DNA from 2 places in the Clostridium sp. DMHC 10 genome. Region 1 is predicted to be linked to the other one. Evidence: riboswitches for the same ligand, from Rfam matches in the RefSeq annotation. Region 1 holds a riboswitch; the other holds the start of a gene.
The links. Region 1 has a riboswitch for cyclic di-GMP ahead of AGR56_RS03440 (HD domain-containing phosphohydrolase). Riboswitches for the same ligand answer to the same signal wherever they lie in the genome.
Positions count from the first base shown of each region.

Region 2: another riboswitch for cyclic di-GMP. It lies ahead of AGR56_RS01650 (response regulator); the one in region 1 lies ahead of AGR56_RS03440 (HD domain-containing phosphohydrolase).

Region 1 is NZ_LGVB01000015.1:299,500-309,430, forward strand. Features, by position in the region: gene AGR56_RS03425 (6-phospho-alpha-glucosidase) at 1-1,024, opposite strand, end outside; gene AGR56_RS03430 (PTS transporter subunit EIIC) at 1,114-2,691, opposite strand; partial or broken gene AGR56_RS03435 (ATP-binding cassette domain-containing protein) at 3,139-3,327, shown strand; gene AGR56_RS03440 (HD domain-containing phosphohydrolase) at 3,928-4,914, opposite strand; cyclic di-GMP riboswitch class I at 5,344-5,427, opposite strand; partial or broken gene AGR56_RS03445 (alpha-mannosidase) at 5,602-8,738, shown strand; gene tyrS (tyrosine--tRNA ligase) at 9,348-9,931, shown strand, end outside.
Region 2 is NZ_LGVB01000013.1:17,307-27,237, reverse strand. Features, by position in the region: gene AGR56_RS01680 (MerR family transcriptional regulator) at 348-770, opposite strand; gene AGR56_RS01675 (flavodoxin family protein) at 951-1,382, shown strand; gene AGR56_RS01670 (aldo/keto reductase) at 1,405-2,250, shown strand; gene AGR56_RS01665 (hypothetical protein) at 2,727-3,020, opposite strand; partial or broken gene AGR56_RS23175 (WYL domain-containing protein) at 3,182-3,340, shown strand; partial or broken gene AGR56_RS01660 (radical SAM protein) at 4,172-5,286, shown strand; gene AGR56_RS01655 (DUF11 domain-containing protein) at 5,380-5,766, opposite strand; cyclic di-GMP riboswitch class II at 6,024-6,106, shown strand; gene AGR56_RS01650 (response regulator) at 6,170-6,547, shown strand; gene AGR56_RS01645 (chemotaxis protein CheC) at 6,540-7,139, shown strand; gene AGR56_RS01640 (diguanylate cyclase) at 7,161-8,096, shown strand; gene feoB (ferrous iron transport protein B) at 8,251-9,931, opposite strand, start outside.

The DNA of each region.
Region 1 (9,931 bases):
CTATAAGAAGCATTCTTTCTTTTGTATTAAAAGCTATTGCAGTTGCAAGATCAACGATGAATGAAGCATGTTCTTCAACTTCAAGTTTTGAATTTTTAAAAGTTCCTTCTTTAACTATTTTTCTACATTCACTAAATACGAATTTTTCTCTACCGTCCATTACTTCATTAGCTCTTGTGTAGTTTTTATTTGAATGTTCTACAACAAAATCAGGATATAAATAGTATTTTAAATAAGTATTTGGGATTGTTTCTGGATCAAGAGCATATACATCTTTTGCTTTCTCATAAGTTTCAAGCCAACTAGCTTCATCACTTTTACGTTCTTCCTTATTTACAACATATCCATATTTTGAAATATGTTCTTTAAGTTTAGGCATTAAATCGTTACCAGATTTGTCCCTTACATCTGTCCACCAACCAAAATGGTTTAAGCCATAGTAGCGAACATAAAGATCTTTAAGGCTTTTTAGTCCTACTATTTGAGCCATACGATTTTCTAGTCCAACTGGCATATCACAAATATTTAGTATCTTTGAATTAGGTCTTAATCTTCTAGTTGCTTCTGCTACTATTGCAGCTGGATTTGAGTAGTTAAGCATCCAAGCATTTTGAGAGTATTTTTCCATATAATCAAGTATTTCTATAACTCCGCCGATAGATCTCATTCCATAAGCAATTCCTCCGGGTCCACAAGTTTCTTGTCCAACTACGTCATATTTAAGCGGTATCTTTTCGTCAAGTTCACGCATAGCATATTTTCCAACTCTTATATGTGCCATTACAAAGTCTATATCAGTAAAGGCTTCTTCAGGTTCTGTAGTAGCCTTGAATTCAATTTCAGGAGCTTTTTCTTTTAGAATTATTTTGCAAGCTTCTGCTACAATATCCTGTCTCTCTTTATCGTTATCGTATAATTTCAGCTTCCTTATTGGAAATCTTTCTGAATTATCGAGAAGCATTAAGACTATTCCAGCGGTAAATGTACTTCCTCCGCCAGCTATTGTTACTGAAAATTTTTTCATAGTATTTCCCTCTTTCTATCTTATTTTTATATATAACAGTTCTAAAAATAAAATTTTATATAATTAAAACTGAATACTGACTGAAATTTTTAGTTATTATCAAGGTATTTATCTACCTTATTTCTTATATTACTTACTTTAGGACCATATATTACTTGAATGTTATTACCATTTTTTATTACTCCAGAAGCACCTGTGCTTTTCAATGTAGTTTCATTTATAATACTTGGGTCTTTGACATCTACTCTAAGTCTTGAAAAACAATTGTTAACAGTTTCTATGTTAGTTTTACCACCTAATGCTTCAACAATTGTAAAGGCTATGTCGTCACCTTTTTCATTTGTGCTTTTAGTAGATTTATTTATTTTAGCTTTATAATCAGCCTTTGTGTGAAGTTTAACGTCTTCTGCAGCATCTTCTCGACCAGGAGTTTTTAGATTCATTTTCTTTATTAAGAAAGTAAAAAGAAAATAAAAAACAACTATTTCTATGAGACCTACAAGTATAAATACAGGATATCTCGTTTTAGATATTCCTGCGGGAAGATTATAAGCTAAAAAGTCTATCATTCCTCCAGCTGCATAGCATCTTGCTCCAAAGATTACTGCTACTGTTTGAAACAATCCATCAAATATAGAATATATCACCCATAAGATAGGAGCTACAAATAAAAATGTAAATTCAAGAGGCTCAGTAATTCCTACAAGAAAAGAAGTTGCAGCAGCAGGTATAAGTAGGGCTTTTACTTTTTGTTTATTTTGTGGTTTTGCAGTTTTGTAAAAGGCAAGTGATGCACCAATTAATCCAAACATTTTGACCATTCCATATTGAAGATATTTTGCAGATGGATCAAATAGTTTGGAAGATGAGTTACCTAATTCCGCTAAGAATATATTATAGGCACCATAGTATGTTTTGCCAGCAATTGTTAAGGTGCCACCTATATTTGAGTAAGAAAATGGAGTCCATATTAGATGATGAAGTCCTGTTGGAATGAGGACTCTGTTGAGGAAACCATAAATAAATACTCCAATATAACCAGAAACATTAATAAAGTTTGTAAGACTGTTAATACCAATTGCAATAACAGGCCAAATGTAACTTAAAATTATAGCGAGAACTAGAAGGATTGGTACTAGTACTATAAATACAAATCGTGTGTTGCCATAAAACGAAAATGCACCAGGAAATTCAGTGTTGCAAAATTTATTATGAATAATAGCTATTAGGATTCCTAAAATTATTCCTAAGAACACACCCATATCTATTACTTGAAAACCAAGTATGACGGTTTGACCAGTCCCATATAAGTCTGAAGTGGCTTTATATTTTACGAGCTTTCCTGTGAGTTTTAACCATTGATTATCTGCCCCAAGAAATACTAAAAAAGAAAGCAGTGATATTAATGCTGATTCAGCTTTTTTTTCTCTTGCAAGCCCCATTGTTATACCAACACAAAGAACTAAACTAAGATTGTTCATTATAGGCCATAAACCACTTGAAATAAAATTTCCTATGTTTATTAAGAAGTTAGTATGACCGACAATTGCAGGATTGCTTAAAATTGATGACAATGCAATTATTATACCAACGATTGGAAGAAAAAGTACTGGAACAATAATTGCTCGTGAAAATGTTTGCATGCCGTTTAATATTTTTTCTTTCATAATTATCCCTCTTTTATAAATATTATTTAACAGGTTTATATTTTTAATAATGCGTTTTAAAAAATTTTAGCAGCTGCTAGTAAATTTTGTTTACTTTTTACAGTTTTAATTTATCAAATATTTTATAAAAAAAAATACTTTTCGGACATTATGAAACTTGTTATGCTTAGTTGTAACATGTTTTAAACGTTTTCTATATTGAAATGTATTTTTTAAGCTATATTTTAAAATATAACTTTATATGGCATATACGAATTTTAAGAGGAAGTTTTTGAAATATTTTTTGTATTAGGCTAAATATAAAAACTTTTTTTTATTACTTTTTTGTAATGAACAATTTATGCTAGGGTAATAAAAAGAATTATTATAATAATTGAAGTTATAATGATTGGAGTTGAAATGTTTATGTTTAAAATTTTTGAAGGAATACTTTAAGAGTATAGTCTTTTGCTGCCGCTTATTTGGACTATAGGAGGATATGAAAATGGAAATACAAGAGTAGAGGCTCTAAAAAATATAAATTTAACCGTAAATGAAGGAGAATTTGAAGTAGTTGTAGGACCAAGTGGTTCTGGCAAAAGTACTTTTCTTCATATTGTTGGAGGGGGTGAAAAGCAGTGGACAAAAATTATCTTGAAGCAATAATGGATATTTTAGGTATAAAGGATAGAAGATTTAAGATCTTATTTTCAAAGTCCAAATGAACTTAGAAATAATTTTATAGTTAAGATTATAGTATTTTTAGTAAGCATAATAGTGGTATCTAGTGCTGCACTTATATATAATTCTTTTAATATATCAGTTATGGAGGGAATAAAACATTTTGGAATTTTGAGATCTATAGGTGAAACTCCAAAGCAAATAAAAAAGCTAATTATTAACATAGATTTATGGAGGATTTTTTTGTAAATAATACATAAATCTTAATCTTAAAATGCATAAATATTTAATTTAAAATGTCATAAAATAACTGGTACAAACTTAAATCGCAGTGCAATTTTCCGTAGGTACGTAGGAAAATGTTACTTAAACTACCGTGTAATGAGAAGTAAAAGTATTGAAGAAATAGTTTAAATAAAATTTTATAAATCTTAGGTAGAAAACTTAAAAAAACCTTAGATGTTTCAATTGTTTAAGCATTTTTCTAGCGAGTTATTGAAACTTCTTAGGCTTTTAAAGTTTTTTATCTTAGATTTATTAATTTTATTCAATATTTTAAGATACTTTTACTTCGCATTATTCTATTAGTATTTTATCTATTGCTAAGCTATTTTCGGATAATAGATTTACAAAATATTTTTTAGATTTAATGACTACCTGTATAACTGGACGAAGAGGAAAACCCTTATTTTGCATAATTACTTTTCCTTCAATGCCATTTGTAAGTGAAACTCTAATGCCATTTGGATAACAATATATTGAAGCAGTAAAATCTTTATATATTGTAAAATCATATTTTTGGTTTGTATCAGCAGTTATTTTTTCAATAATTTCTAATGGAAAATATGCATTCTCTCCGTATGTTAAGTTTGCATATTCATCACATATTGATATAATCTTGCCAAATTCATATATTTTATCTTCTTCTAATCCTTCTGGATAACCTTTACCATCTACTCTTTCATGATGATGAAGTATACCAATTGCAGTTGTGGAGGGAAAGTCATTCGTCTTTTTTAATAGCTTGTACCCTGCATTCACATGCTCTTTACCTGGCTTGAATAATTTGCCAACATCATGAAGAAGTGCACTTATGCATAAGTTTAATAGCTTAGAACCGCTGTAATTTTTATTTATTCCAACCATTAATGTTAGTATAGCTACATCAATTGAATGAATCTCTAGATTTAAGCTATCATCTAATTTTCCTATGTTATTAAAAAGAAAGGCGTTCTCGGATAAATTTATGTTTTCAATTAATTCATTGGCGATGCTTTCAATTTCACTGTATTTAATTGCTGCTTCTTTTTTTGCAATTTTAAATTTTTCATTTAATTTTCTTATAATAGTTATTTTTTTAGATGGATCTATAACTTGCTGAAGTGTAAATTCATCGCTGCCATCTTCTACATAAACAGTATTTATGCCCATTTTTTGAATTTTTTTGATTGCAATTTCATTAAGTATTACGCCTTTATTCATGTATAGGATACCATTCGTATTATATAATGCTACAGCTAAAGTTTCTCCATCTAGTTTCTTATTTAGTACGACTAATTTCATAAAGTATTTCGTTATTTGAAAATATTAAAATATTTGTATATTCTAATAAAGTGATAACGACTTTCACCATCCTTTATTTTTATATTTTATTATTGAGTAAATAAATTCAATGCAATTAGAGGTGTAAGCGCTTATAGTTGCCATATTTGTATAGATAGAATTATATTTTTATTGTTATAAAAATAAGAAGATGAAGTTGGCGTGTTAAACATGAAATGACTCCCTAGAATACCTGCGTTAATCATAATTAATGAAGCTTTTGTATAAATATAATTATATATTTATTTTACATAAAATTACTTTTATTAGTTTAAATCTATTTTTAAATTCTCAATAAAAATTCTCACATAAATTATTAATTTACCAACATATTTTTAATAAAATAAAAATTCTACATAAAATTTTAATCTTCTTTTAAAAGATTAACTTTATGGCAACCTGACGATCATGGCATGATTGCTTTAGACTCATGGCTTTGCGCGTCATCTTTCGATGATTTTGCCCATAATTAGCAAAAAATTATAAATATATATTAATAATAGCATTGTTATTACAAAATGTCCATTTAAATTAAAAGCTATTTTATGATGTAGAAATAATTAAAAAAATAATATATAATGAAATTTAAGAGGTAAGTAAACGGTTAACATACTGTTGAAAACGATTTATAAAAAAGGAGATTTAGATATGAAGTATATTCTAGAAAGAGTACAGAAAACATGTGATGAATTAAAAGGTTATGTTTATTCACAAAAAATACCAATAACTAGTTATAAAATTCACGATGGTAATTTTCTTGGAATGAAGGAAATGGATAAAATCAAAGAAGGCTGGCGAGATTTTAAAACAGAAGATTTATGGGGAGGAAGGGATAAACATTCATGGTTCAAAACTAAAGTTGAAGTGCCAAAAGAATTTGCTGGCAAGACCATTGCATTAAATTTTTATACTTTTGAAGAGGGTTGGGATGCAGTAAATCCGCAATTTATAATCTATATAAATGGCAAACAAGTACAAGCATTGGATATTAATCATAGAGAGGTAATGATATCTCATAAGGCCCAAGGTGGTGAGATTTACAATATAGACTTACATGCTTATGGGGGTATGCTTAAGGATAAAAAGGCTACACTTAATGGTGAACTAGTTATTATAGACAGTAAAACAAGAGAATTATACTTTAATCTACAAGTTCCTGCATTGGTCTGCAAAAATTTAGATTCTCAAGACAAAAGAAGAATAGACATGCTTAATGTGTTAAATAGCGCAGTTAATATACTTGATTTTAGAAAAGTATTTTCGGAAGAGTACTATAGCAGTATTAATAAGGCAAATCAATATTTAAAAAGTGAGTTCTATGAAAAACTTTGTGGTGATAGTGATGTTACTGCTACTTGTGTAGGTCATACTCACATAGATGTTGCATGGATGTGGACAGTGGCACAAACAAGGGAAAAGGCTGGAAGAAGTTTTTCAACTGTTTTAAAGCTTATGGAGGAATATCCAGAGTATATTTTTATGTCTAGCCAGCCTCAGCTTTATAAGTTTGTGAAAGAAGATTATCCAGAAATATATTCTAAAATAAAGGAAAAGGTTAAAGAAGGGAAATGGGAACCAGAAGGTGCTATGTGGCTTGAAGCAGATTGTAATGTGACTTCAGGAGAATCTCTTGTGCGTCAAATATTATTTGGCAAGAGATTTTTTAAAGAAGAATTTGATGTCGAAAGTGAAGTACTGTGGCTTCCAGATGTATTTGGATACAGTGCAGCACTTCCGCAGATACTAAAAAAGTCTGATGTTAATTATTTTATGACAACTAAAATTTCTTGGAATCAATTTAATAAAATACCTTATGATACATTTATGTGGAAAGGTATAGATGGAACTGAAATTCTCACACACTTTGTAACAACTAAAGATATATCCGGTCCGTTAAGCGATCATTTTACAACATATAATGGGAATATACATCCGGAAGCTATTATGGGAGCGTGGGATAGATACCAGCAAAAGGATATAAATGATGATGTTCTTGTATGCTTTGGCTATGGAGATGGTGGCGGTGGAGCCACATATGAGATGCTTGAAACTGCAAGAAGATTAAATAAAGGAATTCCAGGGTGTCCTAAGGTTAAAATGGGGACTTCGAAGGATTATTTTAAAAGAATTGAAAGTAAGGTTAAGGATAATAAAAGGCTTCCAAAATGGGTAGGCGAATTGTATCTTGAATATCATAGAGGAACATATACTTCAATGGCAAGAAATAAAAGAGATAACAGACTTAGTGAAAACATTTATATTGCTGCTGAAAAGTTAAATTCTATGGCTGCATTTTTGAATAAAGATTATTGTAGTGAAAAATTAAATAAGGGTTGGGAAAACATACTTCTTAATCAATTTCATGATATATTACCTGGTTCATCCATAAAAGAGGTATATGAGGTTACAAATGAAGAATATAAAGATATAATAAGTTCTGGTAAGGAGGTTTTAAAAGATTCAGCTGAATTTATAGCATCAAGGATAGGATTAAATGAAAAATCAGTTGCGGTGTTTAATTCATTGTCTTTTACAAGAAGTGATATTTCTAAGTTTGAAGTTCCTCTTGATATAAAAAATCCAGCTGTTATTGATGAAAATGGACTGGAAATAGTTTGCCAGAGAATTCCACAAAATAAAGCTATTTTCTTTGCAGATAGTGTCCCTGCAAATGGATATAAAGCTTATTCTGTAGTAGAAGCATCAAAAGACAATGTATTACCTGAAATATTATCTAGTACTAGACTAGCAGAAAACAAATTTTTTAAGATTGCATTTGATGAAAATGGAGAAGTAAGCTCATTATATGACAAGAGAAATGAAAGAGAGGTTATAAAGGTAGGTTCATTAGGAAATGAACTTCAGGCATTTGAGGATAAGCCTATGAATTTTGATAACTGGGATATAGATATATACTATTCGGAAAAGATGTGGAAGGTCAATGATGTATCCAGTATAAGTATTGTAGAAAATGGATCTGTTAGAGCAGCTTTAGAAATAAAAAGAAAGTTTGTCGATTCAACTATAGTCCAAAAAATATATATTTATAGAGACATCGCAAGAATTGACTTTAATAGTTATGTTGATTGGAAGCAATCTCAAGTTCTTCTCAAAGCAGCATTTCCAGTTGATATTAATTCAAGTAAAGCTACTTATGATATTCAATATGGAAATATAGAAAGACCAACGCACGAAAATACTTCCTGGGATATGGCTAGGTTTGAGGTTTGTGGACATAAATGGACTGATTTATCAGAAGATGGTTTTGGCATAAGTTTGCTAAATGACAGCAAATATGGATATGATATAAAAGATGGTATTATGAGACTTACACTTATAAAGAGTGGGGTAGATCCCAATCCTGATGCAGATAAAGAAGAGCATTTTTTTACCTATTCACTTTATCCTCATAAAGGAGATTGGAGAGAAGGAAATACTGTCCAAATGGCATATATGCTTAATAATCCTCTTTATACTGTTTTAGAGGAAAAGCATGATGGGATTTTACAAAGAGAAATTTCTTTTGCAAAAAAATTGATAAAGATAATGTAATAATGGAAGTTATGAAAAAAGCAGAAGATAGTTCTCATGTAATAATAAGAGTATATGAGTGTTATAATAAAAGAAGTAATGTAACTATGAAATTCTTTAAGAATATAGAAAGCGTATGTGAGTGTAATTTAATGGAAAGATATTTGAATGATGTGGAGTTTATAGGAAACAAAATTATCTTTGCAATTAAGCCTTATGAGATAAAAAGCTTTAAAATCAAGTTTGACATTTAAGAGCATCTTTGGTAACATATAAAAAATAAATAATTAAAGGCTTTGAAGAGAAAGAGTAGGTTATCTAGGGTTTCTACAGAGAAATTCCGTTGTATATAATTCACAAATTCTAATGCAGTCTGCTTTTTAAGTTATCATAGGGCTAAACAAATTTAGCATTGATAATTTAAAAGTTATAATGCAAGAAATTTAGCGTTATATCTTGGTGAGAGGAAAATGAAAACAGGATATTCTGAATACGTCTCTGAGCTTAACACTGAAAATATTAGGTGTCTACGGAAGCTTCAACCGTTAAAATGATAGAGTATAAACAAAGTGGGAATACTGCAAAACTTAAATTAGTTATGTTCCAAAATCTAAATATTCAAGAAATTTTGGGGTATATATAGTTTTTAGTTGAAATCGGTTCTACTATTTATTGTTGTACTTGAAAAGAGATTAATATTGCGAAATATTAGTAAATTAAGGTGGTACCGCGGGAATATAACTCTCGTCCTTGTGAATTTTTCATGAGGACGGGAGTTTTTTATTCATAAAATTACCTGCAATTTTTAAATTAGATAAAAGTAATTTGGGTAGTTAAAAAAATATATAAAGGTGGTAATAAAAATGTTAAGTGTAAAAGATCAAATAAAAATTATAAATAAAGGAACTGTGGAAATAATAAACAAAGAAGAACTTGAAGAAAAACTAAAAAAATCTATTGAAGAAGGAAAACCTCTTACAGTAAAATTAGGACTTGATCCTACAGCACCAGATATACATCTTGGGCATGCAGTGGTACTAAGGAAGATAAAGCAAATGCAGGATTTAGGACACAGAGCTGTAATAATTATAGGTGATTTTACTGGAATGGTAGGAGATCCAACTGGAAAATCAAAAACAAGAAAGCAGCTTACAAGAGAAGAGGCAGTGGAAAATGCAAAAACTTATGAAAAGCAAGTTTTTAAGGTGCTAGATAGAGAGAAAACAGAACTTAGATTTAATAGTGAATGGTTATCAACATTGAGTTTTAAAGATGTAATAGAGTTGGCATCAAAATACAGTGTCACAAGGATGCTTGAGAGAGAAGATTTTAAAAAGCGTTTTAGTAATCATATAAGCATAGGCATTCACGAGTTTTTCTATCCTTTAATGCAGGCATATGATTCTGTTGCAATTAAAGCTGACATTGAAATAGGAGGAACTGATCA
Region 2 (9,931 bases), on a different contig from region 1:
TTAGATGTTCAGAAATGAATGTCTATTTTTGCAAAAAATTCAGAAAGGAAGTAATTGAAATCAAGCTTTGCTGTGAATGAGTGATTATGCCATCGAATGTGAAGAGCGAGAAGGCATGGTCATAAAACGGTCTGTGGTGGATCGCAAAGATCCTGGGAGAGGTGAGATTCTTATGGTGCTTGTTTACCATAAACCGTTTATGCTGTCGCCCTAATAGCTGCAAGGCTTTTAGGGCTTAGGAGAGTAGTGTCAAATAGAAGCACAGTAATTATTTTAAAGTTAAGAACAAACGGATCAAACCCTGTATATCAAGATTATGTAGATAGAAATACTCATTAAAATTAAACCTAAAATTCTGAATCATTATCCGTATATTCGCAACAGGTTGGGATTGGTGAGTCCGTATCATAGGCCTGGCAGGCATCATGGTAATAATTGAGCTTTCGGTCAATCAAGCGAAGATGTTTTTTTAAATCTTCGATTTGCTTTAAAACATCTTCTTTATGTTTTACTAAGATATCGTTACGAGCATGAAGGGTATGATTACCTTCATTCTGCCAGTCTGTGAATTGCTTTATTTTCTTAATGGGCATTCCAGTATTCTTAAGACAGCATATAAGTGAGAGCATTTCCATATCATCCCTTGTAAAAATACGGTTGCCTGATTTATCCCTTTTAACATTAGAGAGCAGTCCCTCACGGTCATAGTATCTTAATGTATATATTGTTAAATTCATTTTTTTAGCGGCTTGTGCTATGGTATAGTTCACGTTTATCACCTCAAATAGTTTTCTTATATATTATATAACTTACACTTAACTCTAAGTCAAGGATGATTGCATCGTAAGGAAAGGAGTATGAATATGAAAATTTTTTTTGCATATACTATTGACCTATAGTTAAGTGTAGGGTCTATACTTGCCGTATAGCAGAGAAAGGAGTGCGAATTTATTAAAGTGATAGCTATTAATGGTAGTCCCCGTAAAAACGGTAATACAAGTCAGGCATTCAAGGTTATGGCAGATGAGCTGGAACAGCAGGGTATAGAAGTTGAAATCATTCAAATTGGTCAGCTAAATATTTATGGGTGCATTGGCTGTGGATATTCTATTTCAGTTGTAAGACGTGCCGGTGGTGTAGATGTAGTACACCAGCTAAATAACTATCTTAACTTAGCCCAGACAGTCATGTCGCCGTCTCAATACTGGACATTAGCATATGGTTTGGAAAAAGGAGAAGTTCATCAGGATGAAGAAGGTATTCAGACCCTTCGTAAAAATGCCAGATCAATGGACTGGCTCCTTAAGACAATTGACGCTGGAAAAGAAAAAATACCTGTTCCTGTAGAAGAAGACCATGTTATGACAAATTTTATACGATAATAGATCAGAAAGGAAAATAATTATGAAAGAAAATTTTTACACATTAAGCAACAACTATAAGATTCCGAATATAGGATTCGGTACATTCCGTACGCCTAGCGGAGAGGAAACAGAGCAGTCTGTACTGAATGCAATCAAGGCAGGATATAGACATATTGACTGCGCTGCTGCTTATGGAAATGAAAAAAGTGTTGGTGAAGCCATACGTAAATCTGGTGTGGCACGCGAAGAATTATTTGTAACAAGTAAGCTATGGAATGATGACAAAGGATATGAAAAGACATTAGCTGCTTTTAATAGAACATTAGAGGATTTACAGCTTGATTATCTGGATTTATACCTTATCCATTGGCCTATTGCAAAAGCATCCAAGAATAACTGGCAGGAAGCAAACAGCGAGAGCTGGAGAGCATTCGAGGAACTTTATAAACAAGGGAAAATCAAAGCAATCGGAGTTAGTAATTTTCTTCCGCACCATTTTGAGCCATTGCTAGCAACAGCTAAGATTCAGCCGATGGTGAATCAAATTGAATTCCATCCTGGCATGTTGCAGGAGGAAACCGTAGCGTTTTGTAAGCAACACAATATTTTGGTGGAGGCATGGGCTCCATTTTCAAATGGACAGATTTTGAAGCATCCGGTATTAATGGAAATTGCAGATCAATACAAAAAATCTGTAGCTCAACTTAGTCTGCGCTGGATTATTCAAAAGGGAATAGTTCCATTGCCAAAGTCTGTTACACCAGAGAGAATTAAAAATAATCTTGAGGTATTTGATTTTGAAATCAGTGCACAAGATGTTGAGAAGATTGACAGACTAAACGATTGTGGAGGTTCAGGACTTCATCCGGATGAAGTAGATTTCTAAGGTTATCTGATATCTATCACTGTTAAGAAAATTATTCCTTATGCCATTGAATAAATGAATATGAAGAACATGAAATAAAATTTAATTAGTTTTCGAATAAACAAGCTATGAAAACTTTTTATTAACATTTCATTTGACATAATTAATTTTAGCTACTAGAGTATATATTAGACAAACATATAAAAAATTGAATTATACCGATATATCGGAGGAATAAAATTTGTTATCTCAGTCAGATGAAATTGCTGGCTGAAGATCACAGAGTAGTTGTATTGGAAGAAGAAGCCAGAATACAAACAACAGGATTAGATATATAATTTTGCTTTTTCAATAATGCAGAAGTATTCACTTTTTAGGGGTATGTAAAATTCATGCCCCTAATCGAGTTACTGATTCACAATGAGGTGACAATAGAAAATTGTAAAGAATAAAGTCTTCAAATAAACCTTTGAAGGCATACTTTATTATAGAAGGCTTTATATCGTATTTATCAAATACTTTTTAAAATCTGTATAGAAACGAATTGAATTAGTGGTTTTATTTTTTGTTTTTCCATCAATTACCGCTTGTGTCATAAGCATAAGATTTTTTGCCACGTCTTTTGAGAAACCTGCTTGTATCAATGTACTTTCCCAGTCTTCAGGCATCACTTGCTGTCCTGCAACATTTCTATTTAGTACATCTCCAAATATTTTTGCTATGTCCAAAGAACTATAAAGCTTTGGCCCAGCTATTTCATATATTCGTTCTTGATTGGTTTTATAAATCATTAGATTTGAGTTTTCTTTAAAAGATTATCGACAAGCATCGAACTTATCTGTCCTGCTGCATTCAGTACTATATTCATGTTATCTTTATCTCCTTTACAAGTTGTTTAAAATCAATATCAAGGTTTTCTTATTAATATAGTTGTATTCTATTATATAACCTTGACAAAAAACTAATTGTAAACTTTTCATTTAAGGAAAATAAATTTGGATATAATCTGTTGCTTAGTTTTGGTGACAAATGCGGATGTCTGGAGCCTGAACATGTAAGGGATGAGCTAATTCGTAGAATTAAAAATTTATTGAGAGTTTATAATTATTGATAACATAAAAACAAATAAGTTATAATTAAGCTTATGGACAATGACATCCTTTTGTGTTATTTTTGTTTTTAAAGATAAACCACTTGAAAGGTTAAAATGACTAATACCAAATTCATCCCGACAAATTGGAATTTAGCGAGGTGATATTGATTTGGGATATTAAATAAAGCTAATAAATCTAAGACGATAAATCCTAAAAATCTAAGAGAATTTAATAACTCGCATACGCTCAAACAGATTAAATTCTCTAAGACTTTTACGATTTATCATCTAAGATTTATAAAGCTTTATTTAAACCATCCCAAGTCAACATCACTTCACTTAGATAGAAAAAGCAAGGAATATTTTTCTCCGATTCTCTACGAAAAATACACTGCTGACAAGATTTGACAATGAAAATGATTATAAACTGCTTAAATAATGTATTACAAAGATTTATGCTAAAATTCCGTAGGTACGGAGGAATTTTTTCCTTGCACTACTGTGGGAGTGAAGTAACAATGCTGAAGGAACGGTTTAAAAAAATTCTAATAAATCTTGGCTCAAAAATTGTAAAATGCTTAGATATTTCAATCTGTTTGAGCGATAGCGAGTTATTGAAATATCTTAGTATTTTATGATTTTTGAACCTTAGATTTATAGGGCTTTTTTAACGCGACGAAGCATTGTTGCTTCACAACTTCCAAGTTGTCTATCTATAGTAGATTTGATATAACAAAAAAGGGGCATTGTTTTTTTCTTGAAGGAACATGAAAACCTTGCTATATAAAGAAATTTAAAAAAGCAGTGTAAAAAATTTTACACTAGCAACTAATTAGAGGAGGATATATTATGAAAATACCAAAGAAAGATGCGCTTAAGTGGTTTGAGTTTTTTGCAATGTTGCCAGAGGAACAGGAACTTATGACAAAACAACAAGAAATCATTTATGCTACCTTTGCGCAAATTGAGGCAGCCATTGATCATAGAAATGATATATTAATGTCTGAAATCAAAGGCTTAAAAACTTTAAAGGATAGAACTTTTTTTGTAGGAAGTGAAGATAAATTTCCAAAAGGATGTATTTCTTGTTTGATGGGTACTGGTTTGAGTGCAATTAGGAAAACAAACAAATGTAATGCAGCGTGTAAGTTCTGTTATGATTATGGAGAACTAGAGGATATTCCTCCAATTGGCGAAGATATGTGGGAAATTGGTGGCACAAGGTTTTATGATAAGGATATTGATTTACTTCTTTCTATACATAAGAAACCTACTGGAGTTGCTTACGTTTATTTAGAGCCATTTATGGAAATTGAAAAATACTATTCAGTAATAAAGAAATTTAGTGTCGCAGGGGTTCATCAACATCTATATACAAATGGAATTTTAGCTACAGAAGAAACATTAAAAGCATTAGGCGAAGCCGGTCTTGACGAATTGCGTTTCAACCTAGGTGCTTCCAATTGCTCAGACAAAGTTATTGAAAATATTAGAATAGCAAAAAATATATTAAAAATGTAGGTATTGAAACTCCAATGACTCCTGAGCTTTTCAAAGGTTTCTTTAAGAAAAAGCAGGCAATTTTAGATACAAAACTCGATTTTATGAATTGTGCAGAATTACATTTAAATGAAAACAACATAGAAAATTACGATGGAGAAAATATGTATATTTCTAGGCATGGATATATATCTCCAACTTGGAGTAGAGAGCTAACTTTGAAATTTATGAAAATAGCCGATGAAGAAAAGTGGAATTTTGTAGTTCATGATTGTTCAAACTATACAAAATTTACACGAGATTTAAACTTGAGCAGCAAAGAAGGTAAATGGTTTGGAGCTAGCAGTTATGGTTGTGAATTTTCCAGAATTCCATACGAAGCATTTTTGCCAATACTCCGTGATGACAATTTCAAATTTTTAAGTGAAGAGGAATTGCCTGCCGGCTATAAGCAGGAGAGTTGATTTTTTAGATTTTGCATGAAAAAGTAGACGATTGGTAGTTATATATCAGGTCTACTTTTATCTTATAACTTCACTTGGCTAGCTGATATTTTATTATACAAGCGTTCCTGCAATATAAACTATAGCTATTTGACCAGGTGCCATATTACCAATAAAAACTCTAACAATAAATGGAGTTAAAGCTATGACTATACCTGTGTTTGTTGTTGCATTAGTAAATGAAACATGGGAAACAGCATTATCTTCTACTATTACTCCTGTAGCTACAGTATTGCCAATATTTTGAACCACTATTCCATATATTATAGAGTCATTTATAATTTGTGGTAAGTGGAGTATTGCTTTATTCATAACTAGTGCAGCACTGTTAATTGCAATTGGAGCTTGTGCGAAAGCAAGAGGAGTGTTACTGCCTTGAGCCAAAGCAATATTATTGATTACACCTTGAGGAAAAGCAAAATCGGTAATTCTAACTGACATGTCTTAGTCACTTCCATTTCTCTTTTGTACGACTAAAGGTATGAGAATTGTTATTCTCAATAATAATCTATGATTTAGTTTAAGATAGTGATACAATACTTAACTTTCAGTTTTGAAATTATTGGCTATTGATTATTGCCTATTAATATGATAAAATGTAAAAATGTGCGCATAAAGTTTTAATTTACTACTCTTAATAATTTTAAAACTAGAAAATTATGCATTAGATAAAGAAAAATTTATTCGTCCAATAAAATATAAAAATGGAAACTATGAAAAATTCTCTTTATTTGGGTACCTTGAGGATTTGGAGTAAGTGGTGCAACCGACCAGTAATTAGCAACCTATAATTTGCTAATTACTGGTTTTATTTTTAATTTAAACAAGGCGGTGGAAGACTATTATGTTAAAAATTTTAATTGTAGATGATTCAATATTTTCACAAAAAACAACGGCTAATTTAATTAAGAAATTTTTGAAGGATGTTGAAATTTCCTTTGCAAGTGATGGAAAAGAAGGCTTTATAAAATATAAAAATATTAAACCAGATTATACATTTATAGATTTGTTAATGCCTGGAATAAACGGTCAAGATCTACTAAAGCTTATAAAAGAATTTAATAAAAATGCAAAAATATTTGTAGTATCTGCAGATATACAAAAAGGTATAAGAGAGGAAATCGAAGCATACGATGTTGTGGCATTTATCAATAAGCCATTCAATGCAGAAAAAGCTAAGCTAGTATGTGAATTGATAAAAAAGGAGGAAGTAAATGAGTAAACAAGAACTAAAGGATGATATATTAAAAGAATTGTTTAATATAAGTGTTGGTAAAGCAGCAGATATGCTTTCAGAAATAATAAATAAAAAGATTTTTTTAAATGTACCTAATGTTGAATTTATTAATGCAAAAGAAGCAGAAGTAAAATTAAAAAAAAGTGTCCCAAAGGTATTAAGTGGAACTTTAATGGTATCATCTATTTCTTTTGAAGAAAGTTTAACAGGAAAAGCAAATTTGATTTTTCCAGCCCCAAAGATGAGAACCTTTATAAATCTCTGTTTGCATGAAGAAGATAACATTTATCAAATGGATTTTACAGATGTGGATTTTGATATTATTAAAGAGGTTGGTAATATAATTTTAAATTGTATTATTGGGAGTATTGGGAATTTGCTAAATATAAATCTAACTTATGCTTTACCAGAAGTAAAGGTATTTAAAAAAATAGATTTTGATAAGGATATTGAAAACAATGAAAATAATCATATATTATTACTCTATATAACATTTATAATTGATGATACAGAAATTGAAGGTGCAATTATAATTAACTTGACATTCAATTCATTAAATGAATTAATAAAAAAATAGATAAGATAGAGGATGAACTTTATGAATAGGGATTTATATAATATGTTAAATAATCTCAATGAAGGCATAATAGTTTTGGATGAGAACTTGAAAATTTATCTATGGAATAAATATATGAAAGTCATAGCAAAAATTGATGATAAAAGAGTTATTGATAGTGATATTTACAAGATAATGCCAAATTTGAACAAAGGTTATTTTAAGAAATCCATGGATAATGTACTAAGCGATGGCGGTAAAATGTTTTTTTCTGCGGCTATGCATAAAGGACTAGTTAATAATAAAGAAAATTTAAATTTAATAATGAGCAGTTTTGAAATAGCTGGAGCTAAATTTTTACTTTTAGAATTTATTGATGTTACAAATCAATTCACGCAAATTAACATGTTAAAGGACTATATAAAAGAATTATACAGGGTAAATATGAAATTGAAAAAAAAAGAAAATACTATCAGGAAGTTAGCTTATTATGATAAATTGACAGGAGTTGCAAACAGGACGTTATTTTATGAACTTGCAGAAAAAAGTTTAGATAACTCCAAGAGACAGGATAGTTTATTAGGCTTAATGTTCATAGATGTTGATAAATTTAAAGACATAAACGATACTTATGGTCATAAAGTGGGTGATAAAGTTCTTGTTAATGTAGCTAAAATATTGAAAGAGGCTACAAGAAAAAATGATATAGTTGCCAGATATGGAGGTGATGAATTTTTAATATTATTACCTAATATGAAAAATACTGATGACTATAATATTGTAATTTCAAGGATTATTAATAGCAAAAGTAAAAGCATAAATTTTAATGGAAAAGAAATTAATATATCTTTGAGTATAGGTGTCAGTTTTTATCCTCATTCTGGAGATAGTATTGATAAATTAATAGTAGAAGCTGATAAAGCTATGTATGCCGCCAAAAAAATGGAAGGAAAGGATTGTAGTGTATATAAATTGTGACCAAATTTTTGTAATAGTATATACACATTTACATTTACATAATGTACTTTAAAGTTGAGCCATAGAGACTAACTGTTAAAAGGTATCAGCTGATTAAAGTTTTAGAAAATGGCTTTAACCAGCTTTTTTAGAATTTTGATATTTTAATAAAAATTTATATCAGACCTATTAATCGCACAGCACTTGCAACTATAAAACATACCACGATACCAGTGGCAGTTGGTATAAGGAAAGAAACAAGGGTCCACTTTAAGCTTTGAGTTTCTTTTCTTATAGTTAAACAGGTGGTGGCGCAGGGCCAATGCATTAAAGAAAATAACATAACGCATACAGCGGTTAAAGGAGTCCAGCCATTTGAAACAAGAAGGTGTCTTAACTGATCTAGGTTGTTAAGTTCTATTATGTTTCCAGTAGACATGTAACTCATGATGATTATTGGAACAACTATTTCATTTGCAGGAAAGCCTAAAATAAAAGCCATTAAAATATAACCGTCTAATCCAATGAGTTTTGCAAAGGGATTTAGAAAATTAGCACAGTGAGTTAAAATGCTTAAATTTCCTATGTGAATATTAGCCATTACCCATATAACAAGACCGGCAGGTGCTGCTACCATCACTGCACGAGCAAGGACAAATAGGGTTCTGTCAAATATGGATCTTACGATAACCCTGCCTATTTGTGGCTTTCTATAGGGTGGCAGCTCTAAAGTAAAATTTGATGGAATACCTTTGAGTATTGTTTTCGATAAAATCTTAGATATTGTAAGGGTCATAAAAACCCCTAGTAGGATAACTCCAGTGAGAATAAGTGCAGATAATACGGATCTAAAAGGTCCTACAATAATTCCTGCAAAGAACATGGATATAATAGCAATGAGAGTAGGAAATCTTCCATTGCAAGGAACAAAGTTGTTAGTCAAGATTGCTATAAGACGCTCTCTTGGAGAGTCTATTATTCTACAGCCTACTATACCGGCAGCGTTACATCCAAATCCCATGCACATTGTTAGTGCCTGCTTTCCACAGGTGCAGGCTTTTTTAAAGTAGTTATCAAGATTAAAAGCCACTCTAGGGAGATATCCTAAATCCTCTAACAAGGTAAAAAGAGGAAAGAATATAGCCATTGGAGGAAGCATAACAGATACTACCCAAGCAAGAGTCCGATACATACCCATAACTAATAATCCATGTACCCAAGAAGGAGCACCAAGCCAAGTGAAAAAATCTGTAAGTCTATCTTGAACCCAAAATAAACCAGCAGAAATTATATCAGAAGGAACATTAGCACCAACAATAGTAAGCCAGAAAATAAAACTTAAAAGAAGAATCATAATAGGGATTCCAAATTTTTTAGAAGTAAGGTATTTATCTATTTTTCTATCAGTGTTATTGTAATTTTTATTTTTAAAAGAGACGACCTTGTTACTGATTTTTTCAGAGGTCCTTACCAATTGAAGCACCAGTTTATCACGTAATGTATCAGAATCAATACCATGTTCATATAAAGAGGCACGTGCTTCATTAACCTCATCCATAAGCTCATGTTGGTCAGTTATGTTAAAGTTTAGATATTTATTAATGGAAGAAAGCAGACTTTCATTTCCATCTAAAAGTTTTAGTGATACCCATCTAGGATTAAGTTTATTTTGAAGTAGTGATTTAATTTTACTCTCAATTTTAGAAATAAGCATTTCTATGGGCTCTTCATATATAATATTTGCAGGATTAGTAGTGATTTTATTTGATGCTACATTAAAAACTATGTCCATCAAATTATCCAGACCTTCTCCATGTAAAGCATTTGTTCCTACTACAGGAACACCAAGCTGCTTT